Regions from separate parts of the Sphingomonas ginsenosidivorax genome, predicted to be linked through region 2. Evidence: predicted binding sites of a transcription regulator. Region 2 holds the regulator's gene; each other region holds the start of a gene.
The links. The regulator LexA, encoded in region 2, represses DNA repair genes until DNA is damaged. The targets are predictions, from matches to a motif close to GTTCCNCNCTTGTTCT.
Positions count from the first base shown of each region.

Region 1: a site for LexA is predicted at 2,034-2,049, ahead of recA (recombinase RecA). Genes of this name have one in related genera too.
Region 3: a site for LexA is predicted at 2,244-2,259, ahead of FSB78_RS08720 (ATP-dependent helicase). Genes of this name have one in related genera too.

Region 1 covers NZ_VOQR01000001.1:1,815,551-1,820,769, reverse strand. Annotated here, with positions in the region: gene FSB78_RS08310 (tetratricopeptide repeat protein) at 1-1,180, shown strand, start outside; gene FSB78_RS08305 (4-(cytidine 5'-diphospho)-2-C-methyl-D-erythritol kinase) at 1,177-2,001, shown strand; gene recA (recombinase RecA) at 2,125-3,198, shown strand; gene FSB78_RS08295 (3-hydroxybutyrate dehydrogenase) at 4,379-5,164, shown strand.
Region 2 covers NZ_VOQR01000001.1:749,669-754,887, reverse strand. Annotated here, with positions in the region: gene trpC (indole-3-glycerol phosphate synthase TrpC) at 1-60, shown strand, start outside; gene moaC (cyclic pyranopterin monophosphate synthase MoaC) at 57-524, shown strand; gene FSB78_RS19060 (hypothetical protein) at 806-970, shown strand; gene FSB78_RS03315 (molybdopterin molybdotransferase MoeA) at 970-2,151, shown strand; gene lexA (transcriptional repressor LexA) at 2,231-2,902, shown strand; gene FSB78_RS03305 (ComEC/Rec2 family competence protein) at 3,039-5,219, opposite strand, start outside.
Region 3 covers NZ_VOQR01000001.1:1,912,823-1,918,041, reverse strand. Annotated here, with positions in the region: gene FSB78_RS08720 (ATP-dependent helicase) at 1-2,240, opposite strand, end outside; gene FSB78_RS08715 (inorganic phosphate transporter) at 2,380-4,038, shown strand; gene FSB78_RS08710 (hypothetical protein) at 4,121-4,426, shown strand; gene FSB78_RS08705 (VOC family protein) at 4,576-4,965, shown strand; gene FSB78_RS08700 (MFS transporter) at 5,005-5,219, shown strand, end outside.

The sequences.
Region 1 (5,219 bases), 1.1 Mb from region 2:
GCGCGGCGGCGATCCGGCAGCCGCCTTGGGGGCCGCCCCCAAGGATCTCGTTGCAACGCGCTTCGCGACCGAGACGCGCGCGCTCCTGCTGATCGCCAGGGGCCGCTACGATGCCGGCATCGCTGCGCTCAGCCCCGATCTGCGCATGCCCAACGACCTGCGCGTCGCCGCCGCGCAGCTGCTGTTCGGCCAGCGTCAGGACGCCGCCGCGCGCACGCTGCTCGACGGGCGCGACCCGACGTTCGTCGCGTTGCGCGAGGGTGCGCCGGCAAAACCCACGCTGGGGTTCGGCGTCTCGCGCCTGCTGGTCAGGGTCGCGAGCGATCTGGCCGGGGGCACGCCGACCCCGCTCTCGATCGCGCTGACCCAGGCTGCGCTCACCGCGGATCCGTCCTGCGACCGTGCGCGCATCCTGCTCGCCGATGCACTCGGGAAGGGCGGGGCGGTCGCGCGCGCGCTCGCGGTGCTCGACGGCGTCGACCCGGACAGCCCGTTCGCGGGCGCCGCGGCGGCCGAGCGGGTCGTCGTCCTGACGACGGCGGGGCGGGATGCCGACGCTCTCGCGGTCGCGGCGGCGCGCGCGGACCGGGCGGAGGCCGACGCCTATGACTGGCAACGCTATGCCGACCTGCTGGTCAATAGCGACCGCGCCGCCGATGCGGTGCCCTATTACCGGCGCGTCATCGACACCGGCGAGCAGGGCGACGGCTGGGCCGCGTGGCTGCAATATGGCGGGGCGCTCGACCAGGCGGGGCGCTGGCCCGAAGCGCGCGAGGCGCTCGCCAAGGCCGTCGCGCGCGGTCCGAACGAGCCGATCGCGCTCAACTATCTGGGATTTGCGCGCGTCGAGCATGGCGAGGACGTCGCCGGTTCGACGCGGCTGCTGGCGCATGCGGCGACGCTCGATCCCGACAATGCCTCGATCACCGATTCGCTCGGATGGGCGTATCACCTGGGCGGCAACACGGTGCGTGCGCTGCCATTGCTCGAGCGCGCCGCGATCGCCGAACCGACCAATACCGAGATCGGCGAGCATCTGGGCGATGCCTATTGGACGCTCGGGCGACGGTACGAGGCGCGCTATGCGTGGCGGGCGGCGCAGGTAACCGCGACCGGCGACGGCGTGACGCGTCTGGCAACGAAGATCGCCGACGGGTTGCCGACGGGGGTACGGCGATGATCACCGAGCGCGCACCCGCGAAGATCAATCTCGCGCTCCATGTCCGGCAGCGGCGGCCGGACGGCTATCACGATATCGAGACGCTGTTCGCGTTCGCGGCGGACGGCGACGTCGTGACGGTGGAGGGGGCCGCGCGCGACCGGTTCGCGATCGTCGGTCCGTTCGCGGCCGGGCTGGACGCGGAGGCGGACAATCTCGTCACGCGGGCCGCGCGCGCGTTCGTCGAGGCGTTCGGGATTGTGGCGGCGCACGCGATCACGCTCGACAAGCGGTTGCCGATCGCATCGGGGATCGGTGGGGGATCGGCCGATGCGGCGGCGACGTTGCGGGCGCTCGCGCGGTTGCATGCGGTGCCGCTCGACGACGCGCGGCTGTACCGGATCGCCGCGGCGCTCGGTGCGGACGTGCCCGCCTGTCTCGACGGGCGGACCACGCTCGGCACCGGCAAAGGCGATGCGCTGGTCGCGATCGACGGGCTGGCGGGGACGCCGCTGCTGCTCGTCAACCCGGGTGTCGCGGTGTCGACCGCCGCGGTGTTCCGGACGTGGGACGGTGTCGATCGTGGCGGGATCGGCGAGGGCGACCTGCTCGCGCGGGCACGGGCAGGCCGCAACGACCTGGAGCCGCCGGCGCTTGCTCTCGCGCCGGTGATCGGCGCGGTGCGGGCGGTTCTCGACGCGGCGCCCGGGGTGTTGCTGTCGCGGATGTCGGGATCGGGCGCGACGTGTTTCGCATTGTTCGACGAGGCGGGCGCGTGTGCGGCGGCGGCGGCTGAGGCGCGGGCGCGCGGATGGTGGACGCTGCAGACCTTCCTGACCTGACCGGCCATGCGATTATCTGGTCGATAATCGATGTTCTCCGCTTGTTCCATGAGAACAAATGCGATACACAGTCCGCAACGCGTTGAACGGATCGCGCGCTTGGTCTAGCGATGGAGCTTCCCGATGGCCGCAAGTCTGAAAGTGATCGATACCGGCATGGCAACAGCCACAACAGACCGCCAGAAGGCACTCGATGCCGCACTGGCACAGATCGACCGCGCATTCGGCAAGGGCTCGGCGATGCGCCTGGGTTCGAAGGAGACGATGCAGGTCGAGGTGATCTCGACCGGCTCGCTCGGGCTCGACATCGCGCTCGGCGTCGGCGGCCTGCCGCGCGGCCGCGTGATCGAGATCTACGGGCCCGAGAGCTCGGGCAAGACGACGCTTGCGCTTCACGTCATCGCCGAAGCGCAGAAGGGTGGTGGCACCGCGGCGTTCGTCGATGCCGAGCATGCGCTCGACCCGGTCTATGCCAAGAAGCTGGGCGTCAACATCGACGAACTGATCGTGTCGCAGCCCGACACCGGCGAGCAGGCGCTCGAGATCGTCGACACGCTGGTGCGGTCGAACGCGATCGACGTGCTGGTGGTCGATTCGGTCGCGGCGCTCGTGCCGCGGGCTGAAATCGAGGGCGAGATGGGCGACAGCCACGTCGGCCTGCAGGCCCGGTTGATGTCGCAGTCGCTGCGCAAGCTGACGGGCTCGATCAGCCGGTCGCGCTGCATGGTGATCTTCATCAACCAGCTACGCATGAAGATCGGCGTGATGTACGGCAACCCCGAGACCACGACGGGCGGCAACGCGCTGAAATTCTACGCGAGCGTCCGTCTCGACATCCGCCGCACCGGCGCGATCAAGACCGGCGAGGAGGTCGTCGGCAACCAGACCCGCGTCAAGGTCGTGAAGAACAAGGTCGCGCCGCCGTTCAAGCAGGTCGAGTTCGACATCATGTACGGGCAGGGCGTCTCGAAGCTCGGCGAGATCCTCGATCTGGGCGTGAAGGCCGGGATCGTCGAGAAGTCGGGCGCATGGTTCAGCTATGACAGCGTACGCCTGGGCCAGGGCCGCGAGAATTCGAAGACCTTCCTCAAGGACAATCCCGACATGGCCGACCGCCTGGAAAAGGCGATCCGCGCGCGGACCGACAAGGTGGCGGAAGACATGATGGTGGGACCCGACGCGGACGATGATGCGTAAGGGCAGACCGGTCTGACGGAATTCCCTTCAGACGTATTGCCGCGTGGTGCGCGCTATGACGTGCGACACCGGATCGGCGCCGGAAGATGTCGGCGACGTATCCATTCTTCCCCTCCCGCGTGCGGGAGGGGATCGAGGGGCGGGCTCGCGCTATCGTCGGTCGTGTGGCCGGTGGGGCGCGCGACGCCTCCGTAGGATTTTCAGTGGCAGAGTAGCGGTTGCGCCTCGCCTCCTTGGTGATGCGATCGCCAAGGCTCCTGTGTCGCGACGATCTTTGAGCCTCCTAAAGGCCCCAATATTTCAAGATCCTAGGATCCTGAGGTCCTGAGGTCCTGAGATTCTGGGATCCTGAGATCCCCCAGGTTCTTCAGGTCGTGCTTTCCGTCGGGTCTAATCTCGGCCGGACCTACGATATCAATGACGACCGCGAAGGCCGTGTGCGCATTCCTTTCCGCCCGTGGTGGGATAGACGGTAGCTTTCCGTCGACCACAGCCGATCATGGATAGAGTACGTGGCACTTCCATGCAGGATTTGGAGAAGCGTAGCAGGGCACGCTTGACCTGTTTGCTTTGGTAGTGCCCGGGATCTGGCGCTCGAAACAATTCCTACGGCTGCGAGCCTGTCGTGACAGCGGTACGATGGCGACGCGATCGCACAATCCTGACAGGTCCAGCGAACAGGACAGGTCCGGACGGTCGCGATGGTTCCGCCGGTCGGTCGGGCATCGGAGCGATACGTGGTAGCGGGTGAGGTAGATATCGCCTTGCGGCATCGTATAACAATCGGGAGGTCTTTCGGTTCTTCCACCTGTCGGTTCATTCTCAGGCATCGTGCCCCGGTCATCGTGCTCCGGTCATTGTATCCCAGTCATCGTGTCTTAGTCATCCTGCTCGAATCATTCGGCGGTGATCGTCATGCCGTCGGCAGGCTCGACTGATCGGACGTGGCGGTGGACGACTTTCGCACATGGATGTTCAGCGGCGGATATTCGACTTTGATGTCGGTGCCACCGGTGCGCTAGGACGCGCAGCACGTGGTGGTCCTTCGTCGCGCTGTCGGCGTCCGGCGATCTCGTCCGGACCGCAGGGCTAGCGAGGGGTACGCGAAAGGGACCGGGCGCAGGTCAGCATGGTCACCTGTCGCGGTTTTCGCGACGGCGGGCGAATGGAGGAGAGACGCATGTTCCTGAAGGGCAAGACCGCCGTCATCACGGGCTCGACATCGGGCATCGGCCTTGCCTACGCCAAGGCGTTCGCGGCCGAGGGCGCGGCGGTGGTGATCAACGGCTTCGGCGACGCGGACGCCATCGAACGCGACCGCGCCGCGCTCGCCGCGACGAGCGGGGCGGCGGCACTGTACGACCCTGCGGACATGACCAGGCCCGACGAGATCGCGGCGCTGGTCGCGCGCGCGGTCGCCGAGACGGGCAGTTGCGACATCGTCGTCAACAATGCCGGCATCCAGCACGTCGCGCCGATCGCCGAGTTTCCGGTCGAGAAGTTCGACGCGATCATCGCGATCAACCTGTCGTCCGCCTGGCACATGATGCGCGCGGCGGTGCCGCACATGCGCGCGAGGGGCTGGGGGCGGATCATCTCGACCGCATCGGCGCATTCGCTGGTCGCGAGCCCCAACAAGTCGGCGTACGTGATGGCGAAGCACGGGCTTGCAGGCCTCACGAAAACGATCGCACTGGAGACGGCGACCGACGGGATCACCGTCAACTGCATCTCGCCGGGCTATGTCTGGACGCCGCTCGTCGAGAACCAGATCCCCGACACGATGAAGGCGCGGGGAATGACCCGCGAGCAGGTGATGGAGAACGTGCTGCTCGCGGCGCAGCCGACCAAGGAGTTCGTCACGCCCGAGCAGGTCGCGGCGTTCGCGCTGTTCCTGTGCCGCGACGAGGCGAAGGCGATCACCGGCGCCAACCTGTCGATGGACGGCGGCTGGACCGCGGCCTGACCACATCGCGCCACGCGTAGAGCCGCCGGACGTGGGCGTGTGCCTCGCCGAGGCG
Region 2 (5,219 bases):
CGGCAGCCCGATATCGAGGCTGCGACGCGCGCGCTGCTCGCCCCCGCATCCTCGACATGAGCGGCCTCACGCATATCGACGCCGACGGTGCCGCACGGATGGTCGACGTCGGCGGCAAGGCCGTCACGACGCGGATCGGGGTCGCCAGCGGACGAATCACGATGTCGCCCGAGGCCGCCACTGCGATCGCTGCGGGCACCGCGAAGAAGGGCGACGTCCTCGCCGTCGCGCGCGTCGCCGGAATCATGGCGGCCAAGCGCACCAGCGACCTGATCCCGCTCTGCCACCCGCTGCCGCTCAATTCGGTCGACATCGCGCTGGACGTCGACGACACTGGCGTCACCGTCACCGCGACGACCTCGACCGACGGCAAGACCGGCGTCGAGATGGAGGCGCTGACCGCGGTCTCGGTCACGCTGCTGACCATCTACGACATGGCAAAAGCGATCGATAAGGGCATGATCCTGAGCGACATTCGCCTGCTGTCGAAGCGCGGCGGCAAGTCGGGCGACTGGACCGCCTGAGGCGCTCGCCTAGCGCCTCCCGTCATCCTGACGAAAGTCAGGACCCAGGGCCCCGTGCGCGACGCCTGCCCCCGCGGAACAAGGCGGCGGTCGGCAGCCGAAACTCCTCAAGACACACTTCCCCGGCGAAGGCCGGGGCCCAGTTGGGAGGTAGCCGTGACGGAGCGCCACCCTACGTTACCCTTGTTCCCCAACTGGGCCCCGGCCTTCGCCGGGGAACCTGACCTCGCCAGGATGACTCAGCGCTGTCCTACACAGCCAGGATATGCCAGCCCCGTGGCATGATCCGCCGCGCCACCTCCCCGAAAAACCTCGACGTCCAGCGCCCCCTCAACATCGGCGCCGCGAAACCCTTGGACGCCCGCAACGTTCTCGACATGCGCGACGCAAAACCCGTTCGTCGTCTCAACATTCTCAACATTCGCGCCGGAACAGCCCCTCGATGATCCAACTCCTCCCCGTCGCGGATGCCCAGTCGCGGCTGTTCGCGCTCGCGCCCCGTGTCGAGTCCGAGACGCTTCCCTTGCGCGACGCCGCCGGCCGCTGGGCCGCGCAGGACATCCTTGCCAACCGCACGCAGCCCGCCGCCGACCTCTCGGCGATGGACGGCTATGCGATCCGCTTCGCCGACATGCCCGGACCCTGGACCGTGATCGGCGAAAGCGCGGCGGGACGTGCCTTCGACGGCGAGGTCCGCACCGGCGAGGCGGTCCGCATCTTCACCGGCGCCGCGCTGCCCGCGGGCGCCGACACCGTGCTGATCCAGGAAGAGGCCGCGCGCGCGGGCGAGGCTCTTACGCTGGACGGCGAAGGGCCGCCCTATCTCGGGCGCAACACTCGCGCGCGCGGGCTCGACTTCACCATCGGCGACCGGCTGGTGGCCAAGGGCGACCGTCTGACGCCAGCGCGGATCGCGGTCGCGGCGACCGGGGGGCACGGCACGCTCGGCGTCAACCGTCGCATCCGCGTCGCGGTCGCGGCGACCGGTGACGAGCTCGTCCCCCCCGGCTCCACCACCTCCGGCCTCGCGCTGCCCGAATCGAACGGCATCATGATCGCGGCGATGCTCGCGGACCTGCCCGTCGACATCGTCGATCTGGGCATCCTGCCCGACCGGCTCGAGACCTTGCGCGATGCCTTCGCGGCAGCACGATGCGACCTGCTCGTCACCACCGGCGGCGCGTCGGTCGGCGACCACGACCTGGTGCGCCCGGCGATCGAGGCGGCGGGCGGCGTCATCGATTTCTGGCGGATCGCGCTGCGGCCGGGCAAGCCGATGATGGCCGGCCGGCTCCGCGACGCGACCGTGCTCAGCCTGCCCGGCAACCCGGTTTCGGCGTTCGTCACCGCGACACTGTTCGTCCGCCCGCTGGTCGCACACATGGCCGGTGCCCGCGATCCGCTGCCGCAGACGACGCACGCACTGCTCGGCGAAGATCTCGCGGCGAACAACGCGCGCACCGATTATATGCGCGCCGAAATCAGGGACGGCCGCGCCTATGCCTCGACGATCCAGGACAGTTCGATGCTGCTCACGCTCGCCCGTTCGACCTGCCTGATCGTGCGCCCCGGCAACGCGCCTGCCGCCAAGGCAGGCGACTCGGCGGAAATCCTGGTGATTGCCTGACCGGTGCTTGACCCAGCACTTGACGTGGTAAATTTTGTTCCATAGAAGTTCCCAGTCTGTTCCGGGCCGGAGAATTGCCATGCTCACGCGCAAGCAGCACGAGCTCGTCTGCTTCATCAACGATCGTCTCGAGGATACCGGGGTGTCGCCCTCGTTCGAGGAGATGAAGGACGCGCTCGACCTCAAGTCGAAGTCGGGCGTCCACCGCCTGATCAGCGCGCTCGAGGAACGCAACTTCATCCGCCGCCTGCCCAATCGCGCCCGCGCACTCGAAGTGCTGCGGATGCCCGAACGCGCCGAGAAGAAGGCGCCGGCCAAGGCGCCTGCCGCTCCCGCCAACGTCAAGTCGGCACCGCAGCCGGCGAACGACGTGATCGAGATTCCGCTGCACGGCCGGATCGCCGCCGGCGTGCCGATCGAGGCGTTCGAGGGATCGTCGATGCTCGCGGTCCCCGCCGCGCTGCTCGGTGCGGGGGAGCATTATGCGCTCGAGGTTTCGGGCGACTCGATGGTCGAGGCCGGGATCCTCGACGGCGACTATGCCCTCATCCGCCGGACCGAGACCGCCCGTGACGGCGAAATCGTCGTCGCGCTGATCGAGGAAAGCGAGGCGACGCTCAAATTCTTCCGCCGCGAAGGCGCGATGGTCCGCCTCGACCCCGCCAACCGCGCCTACGACCCGCAGCGCTACGCCCCCGCGCAGGTCCGCGTGCAAGGGAAGTTGTCCGGTATCCTGCGCCGCTACGACTGAAGCTCCTGTCTCCCGCGAAGGCGGGAGAAGTCCTGAGCGCGGCGACTGGGAGCTGCCGGGTGCAGGTTCGATGGAAGCGGGACTAGGTATTGCGCGTATTGAAACCGTCATCCTGGGCTCGACCCAGGACCCAGGGTCACGAGTGCTGCGCCTGCGACCCTGGATCCTGACGTTCGTCAGGATGACGGGCCCTCCAGACATGATCGCGTCCTCGAAAACCAGGACGGTGCGTGAACGCGCGCGGCGCCGCCTGCACCCGCCACGGATGCCGATCGCCCGGCGATAAGACCGTCGTTACCCGTCCGGTGCCGAGCGTGACCGCCACGCCCCCCGTCCGCTGCAACGTCCACCGGTCGAGCCGCAGCCACCGCGGCATGCAGCCCCGCGGCAACCCGCGCTCGCTGACGACGATATCGGCAGACCGGCACGCCGCGATTAGCGCGGCCGTCGGCACCGGATACAGGCTCCGCGTCGCCACGATCCGCCACGTGCGCGCGCCCGCGGTGATATCGGTCATGCACAGATCGCGACTGCACCGTGCATCGGGCTGGTCGGACAGCCATGACGGTTCGCCGATCAGCCCACCATTCTCGGCCAGCGTATCGCGGACATAGTCTCCCGCCCGATCCCGCAACAGCGCCAGCCCTGCCGCGGTCCGCACCGCGACATGCCGCCCGTCCCCGGTCACCAGCAGGTCCGGCGCCGGCGTCGCCAGCGCCCAGCTCGCCCCGAACAGCAGTGGCACCAGCCCCAGGCGTCGCCACCGCGTCCGCCACAGCGCGATCCATAGCCCCCCGCCGACCATCGCGGCATAGGCACCGTCAGGCATCGCCGGCAGCGATCGGACAGCGCCCGGCACCGCCGCCACGAGATGCGCAAGCCAGAGGAGAAGGTCGAGCGCCTGCTGGACCAGCCACCACAGGGGCGCACCCAGCTCGACCGCGTCGAGCAGCAACGCCGCCGCCTCCAACGGCATGACGACGAAGGTCGTCAGCGGGATCGCGACGATATTCGCGACCGCGCCGTACAGTCCGGCGCGGTGGAAATGATAGACCGCGATCGGCATCAGCGCCGCCTCGACGACGATCCCCGTCAGCAGCAGCGAACCGAGCGCGCGCGCCAGCCGCCGTGCCGCGCCCTCCTCGTGCGGTCCGAACAGCGCGGTGATCCGCGGATGTTCGTGCAAGGCGACGATGGCGGCGATCGCGGCGAACGACAGCTGGAAGCTCGGGCCCGCCAGCGCCTCCGGCAGCGCGAGCAGGACGATGACTGCGCCCATCGCCAGCGCGCGGAGCGTCACTGCCTGCCGGCCTATCGCCAGCGCCGCCAGAACCAGGAGCGCCGCTACGCAGCTCCGGATCGTCGGCACCTGGGCGCCGGTCAGCAGCGTATAGCCGATCGCCGCACCCGCCCCGGCCACCGCCGCGACCAAGGGCAATCGGACGCGCAGCGCCAGCCACGGGCTGAGCGCCAGCAACCGCATGACGATCAGCATCGTCGCGGTCACCGCGGCGGTGATATGCAGCCCGCTGACCGACAGCAGGTGTGCGAGACCCGCGCGGCGCATCGCCTCCGAATCGTCCTCCCCGATCGCGCCGATATCGCCGGTCGCCAGCGCCGCCGCGATCCCGCCGGCGCTGCCGTCCAGGCTGTGGGTGATATGCGCGGACAGCCGCCCGCGCAGTCCCGATCCACCATCGGCGGGTGTCGTCACCACGACCGGCCCGAAGCCCCTGCCCGTCGCGCCGAGCCCGGCGAACCACGCGACGCGCGCGAAGTCATAGGCACCGGGCACGGCCGGCAAGGGCGGCGGCATCAGCCGTGCACGCAGGCGGATCATGGCGCCCTCGCCCAGCCCCTTCGGCGCATCCGCTTCGGCGAGATTGACCCGGACGCGGGGCGGCAGGTCGAGCGCTTCACCGCGCGCATCGGTCACGGACCCGACCGGGAGCAGCGTGACCCGTACCAGCGCCCGGGCCGCGAGCGGCTCGACCCGCTCGACCTGCGCCGCGAACGTCGCCACGGTCGGCCGCTGGAGCACGGGTGCCGCCACCCGGTCCGCACGCGCCCAGACCAGCGCCAGTCCAGCGGCGGCCGCCAGCGCACCGATCGCGATCACGCGGGCCGCCCGTCCGCCGCGCCCGGTCGCCAGCGCCGCGCAGCCGATCGCACTCAGCAGCAGGATCGCCGTCCGCCACGCGGTCGCATCCGGCAACGCGAACCACAGCGCGATCCCCGCGCCCAGCGCGACCGGCAGCCACAATATCAGCTGATCGCGCTCCGCCTCCAGCCAGCGCTCGATCGCGCGGCCGGTCCC
Region 3 (5,219 bases), 1.2 Mb from region 2:
GCATTCTCGAAGTCGATCTCGAGCTTGTTGCCCTCGATCACCAGGATCGCGCCATAGCCGAACTTCTGGTGGAACACGCGCATGCCGACGCTGAGGTCGTCGCGGCCCTTGTTGCCGAGGCTGACCGCACTGGCGCGCGATTCGACGACGCGCGAGGGCTTGGACGAAAAGGTGCTGCCGGGGCTCGCCGCGCGCTGCCAGCCCGGGCCGCGACCGGTGCCGCGCGCGACGTCGGCGAACGGGTCGGCCTTCTCGGACCAGTTCGCCTGCCACAGGCTCGCGCCGCCCGACATGGTGGTCTCGGCATCGATATGCTCGTCGGGGAGTTCGCCGACGAAGCGTGACGGGATCGACGAATTCCACTGGCCGTAGATGCGGCGGTTGGCGGCGTGGATGATGACCGCAAGGCGCCGCGCGCGCGTGATCGCGACATAGGCGAGGCGGCGTTCCTCCTCCAAGCTCTTCACGCCGCCCTCGTCGAGCGAGCGTTGCGAGGGGAACAGCCCTTCCTCCCAGCCGACGCAGAAGACGGTGTCGTATTCGAGACCCTTGGCGGCGTGGATCGTCATGATCGTGACCTGCGGGTCCTGCGCGCCGCCCTCATTGTCCATGACCAGCGAGACGTGTTCGAGGAACGCGCCGAGCGAGTCGTATTCCTCCATCGCGCGGACGAGCTCGCTGAGGTTCTCGAGCCGGCCGGTGGCCTCGACCGATTTCTCGGCCTGGTACATCGCGGTGTAGCCGCTCTCGTCGAGCAGCTGGCGCGCGAGCTCGGCGTGGGGGAGGCTGGACGCCATGTCGCGCCAGCGCGCGATGTCGCCGACGAGGCGGCCGAGCGATTTCTTGGCGGCCCCGGTCAGTTCGTCGGTGTCGAGGATGCGCGCGGCGGCGGTGGTCAGCGGCACGCCCGTCGCGCGGGCGAGCTGGTGGACCTTCGCCACCGCCTTGTCGCCGAGCCCTCGCTTGGGAACGTTGACGATGCGTTCGAAGGCGAGGTCGTCGGCGGGCTGGTTGACGACACGTAAGTAAGCGAGCGCGTCGCGGATCTCGGCACGTTCGTAGAAGCGAAAACCCCCGACGATCTTGTACGGCATCCCGATCGCGATGAAGCGGTCCTCGAACTCGCGCGTCTGGTGCTGCGCGCGGACGAGGATCGCGACTTCGTCGAGGCTCTTGCCCGAGCGGCGGACGGCGTCGATCTCCTCGCCGACGCGGCGCGCCTCCTCGGGGCCGTCCCAGACGCCGATGACCTTGACCTTCTCGCCGACGTCGAGCTCGGTCCAGAGCTGTTTCCCCAGGCGCCCGCCATTGTTGGCGATCACGCCCGACGCCGCGCCCAGGATATGCGGGGTGCTGCGGTAATTCTGTTCGAGACGGATGACCTTCGCGCCGGGGAAGTCGCGTTCGAACTTCAGGATGTTCTCGACCTGTGCGCCGCGCCAGGAATAGATCGACTGGTCGTCGTCACCGACGCAGGCGATGTTCTTGTGCTCCTGCGCGAGCAGCCGCAGCCAGAGATATTGCGACGAGTTGGTATCCTGATACTCGTCGACCATGATGTATTTGAAGCGCTGCTGGTAGATCGCGAGCACGTCGCGGTGGCGCTTCAGGATGACCAGCATGTGGAGCAGAAGGTCACCAAAGTCACACGCGTTGAGAGCGACGAGGCGGGCCTGGTACTGCGCGTACAACTCGCCGCCGCGGCCGTTGGCGTAGCGTTCGGATTCGCCGGCATCGATGTCGGCGGGGACGAGGCCCTTGTTCTTCCATTGGTCGATCAGCCCGGCGAGCGACCGCGCGGGGAAGCGCTTTTCGTCGATGTCGGCGGCTAGGATCAGCTGCTTCAACAGGCGCAGCTGGTCGTCGGTGTCGAGGATCGTGAAGTTCGACTGCAGCCCGACCAGCTCGGCATGGCGGCGCAGCATCTTGGCGGCGATCGCGTGGAAGGTGCCGAGCCAGGGCATGCCCTCGACCGCGTCGCCGACGAGTCGGCCGACCCGCTCGCGCATCTCGCGTGCGGCCTTGTTGGTGAAGGTGACCGACAGGATCTCGCTGGGCCACGCTTTCCGCGTGAAGATCAGGTGGGCGAGTCGTGCGGTCAGCGCGGCGGTCTTGCCGGTGCCGGCGCCCGCGATGATCAGCACGGGGCCGTCGGTGGTCAGTACCGCCTCGCGCTGCGGCGGGTTGAGGCCGCGGAGATAGGGCGGTTCGGCTTGGGCGGTCTGAGCGAGCTGGTTCACCGGTGAACAGGTAGGGAACGGGACGGCCGGGGGCAAGCCGCGACGGGCGTGCGTCCGTGCCGAAACGGGGGCTGGTGCCGGACAAGGCCAGCGCGATTGTCATAAAAACGTCACCATCGGCGGCAAAGGCGGGTCTGCCATGGCAACCACCTTTACACCGCACGGTGAATCGATCGCGTCGCACTCCAAGCCGGCGCATGCCGGACCGAGGCTCGACCACGCGCTCCATCCCTCGACCCGCTGGATCTTCCTCGCCGTGCTGCTCGGCGGTCTGGGCTATGCCGGGTTCAGCGTCTTCGTCGATACCGCGCAGGTCGGCGAGAACCTGGCGTTCGGGGCGTTCGCGTTCCTCGCGCTCGCGCTGCTGATCGCGCTGGGGTTCGAATTCGTAAACGGCTTCCACGATACCGCCAACGCGGTCGCGACGGTGATTTACACGCACTCGATGCCGGCGCCGCTGGCCGTGCTGTGGTCGGGGTTCTTCAACTTCCTGGGCGTGGTGCTGTCGTCGGGCGCCGTCGCCTATTCGATCATCACGCTGTTGCCGGTCGATCTGATCCTCAACGTCGGCAGCGCGGGCGGGTTCGCGATGATCTTCGCGCTGCTGCTCGCCGCGATCCTGTGGAATCTCGCGACGTGGTTCGTGGGGCTGCCCAATTCGTCGAGCCATGCGCTGATCGGATCGATCCTGGGCGTGGGCCTCGCCAACCAGATCCTGCGCGGCGGCGCCGACGGGACGTCGGGCGTCGACATGGCGCAGGTCTGGAAAGTGCTCTCCGCGCTGGCGTTCAGCCCGCTGGTCGGGTTCGCGGGCGCCCTGTTGCTGTTGCTGGTGATGAAGCGGTTCGTGCGCGACAAGACGCTGTACGAGGCGCCGAAGGATCAGTCGCCGCCGCCAAAGGGGATCCGTGCGCTGTTGATCGGCACCTGCACCGCGGTCAGCTTCGCGCATGGCAGCAACGACGGGCAGAAGGGCATGGGGCTGATTATGCTGATCCTGATCGGCTGCGCCCCGACCGCCTATGCGCTCAACCGCACCGTGCCCGAGAGCGCGACGCCGGGGTTCGTGCAGGCTGCGCGCGCCGCGTCGTCGGCCTATGCGGCGCACGCCAACGGCCCGGCCACCAATCTCGCCGCCGCCCGCACGGTGGTCACGCAGGCGCTGAAGACCAAGCGGATCGACGATCCGGCGGTGTATGGCGGGCTTGCCGCGCTGTCGAACGACGTATCGGATCGCATCGCGGGCTATGGTTCGCTCGGCAAGGTGCCCGCCGCGGCGACGCCGAACCTGCGCAACGACATGTACCTGGTGCTCGACACGACCAAGCTGGTCGCGTCCGACACGCGTGCACAGGCCCGCTTCACCGCGCAGGAGGTGGGAGTCCTCAAGGCGTATGGCACGCAGCTCGAGCACGGCACGCGCTACATCCCGCTATGGGTGAAGGTCACGGTCGCGCTGGCGCTGGGGCTGGGCACGATGGTCGGCTGGAAGCGGATCGTCGTCACGGTCGGCGAGCGGATCGGCAAGTCGCATCTGACGTACGGCATGGGCGCGTCGGCCGAGCTGATGGCGGCGGCGACGATCATGCTGGCGGACCGCTATGGCCTGCCGGTGTCGACCACGCACATCCTGTCGTCGGGCGTCGCCGGCGCGAGCGTCGCGAACGGCGGGGGGCTGCAGCGGCGCACGGTGCGCAACATGATCCTCGCCTGGGTGATGACGCTGCCGGTGGCGATGCTGCTCGCTGGCGTGCTGTACTGGGCGCTGCTCGGCGTCGCGCAGGGCATGGGGTATTGAACGCACGGTTGCTAACGCCCTGACGTCCGGGAACAAGTTGACGATGCTATCGTTTCTTTTCCGTTACAACAGGGAGAGTATCATGTCCGATTACCGCACCACCGAGACCGTTCCGCCGAAGCGTCGGGGCGGCGCGTCGACGATCGTGATCGTCCTGGTCGTGATCGCCGCCATCGTCGGCGTGCTGTTCGCCACCGGGTTCTGGAGCGCCGACGTCAAGAATGACGGCGCGCTGCCGCAGGTCTCGGTCAAGGGCGGCGAGCTGCCGAACGTCGACCTGAACTCGAAGGAAGTCGTCGTCGGCACCAAGAAGACCGAAGTCGAAGTCCCCAAGGTGAAGACCGAAACCGAGACGGTCGACGTCCCGACGGTCGGCGTGAAGAAGTAAGCCGACCCGCATCACGGCGACGAAGGCCTCCACCTCGCGGTGGGGGCCTTTTTCATTTGGAACGCCTTCGATTGCCGATGCCGGATGGAATCCGTCGCGCCGGGGTGTAGCAACCGGGGTGCGCGGAGGTCCGCGTCGGGAGAGAGAGAATGTTCAACCACGTGATGGTCGGATCGAACGATATCGAGCGGTCCAAGCGGTTCTACGACGCCGTGCTGGGCGTGCTCGGTGCGGGCGAGCCGGCTCGGAACGTCACGGACAGCGGGCACGTCCGGCTGTTCTACCGCCACGCCGGCAATGCGTTCGCGGTCAGCCAGCCGATCGACGACCAGCCTGCGACGCCGGGGAATGGCAGCACCATCGGGTTCAAGTGCGAGTCGCTCGAACAGGTCCAGGCGTTCCACGATGCCGCCGTCGCCAATGGCGGAAGCTCGATCGAAGCCGCGCCGGGACCGCGTGACACGGGGCTGGGGCGGCTCAACCTCGGCTATGTCCGCGACCCCGACGGCAACAAGCTGTGCGCGATCCATCGCGGCTAGCCGGTTGACCGCGCCAGGCGTTCGACGGATGCACGGGCGATGACGACGCTTCGCTCCCATCGCCGCATCCTCGCCGCCAGCCTGGTCGGCACCGCGGTCGAATTCTACGATTTCTACATCTATGCGACCGCGGCCGCGCTGGTGTACGGGCCGCTGTTCTTCAGCGGGCAGTCGCCGGGGGCGCAGCTGTTGCTGTCCTATGCGACGTTCGGGCTCGCCTTCGTCGCGCGGCCGGTGGGCGCGGTGCTGTTCGG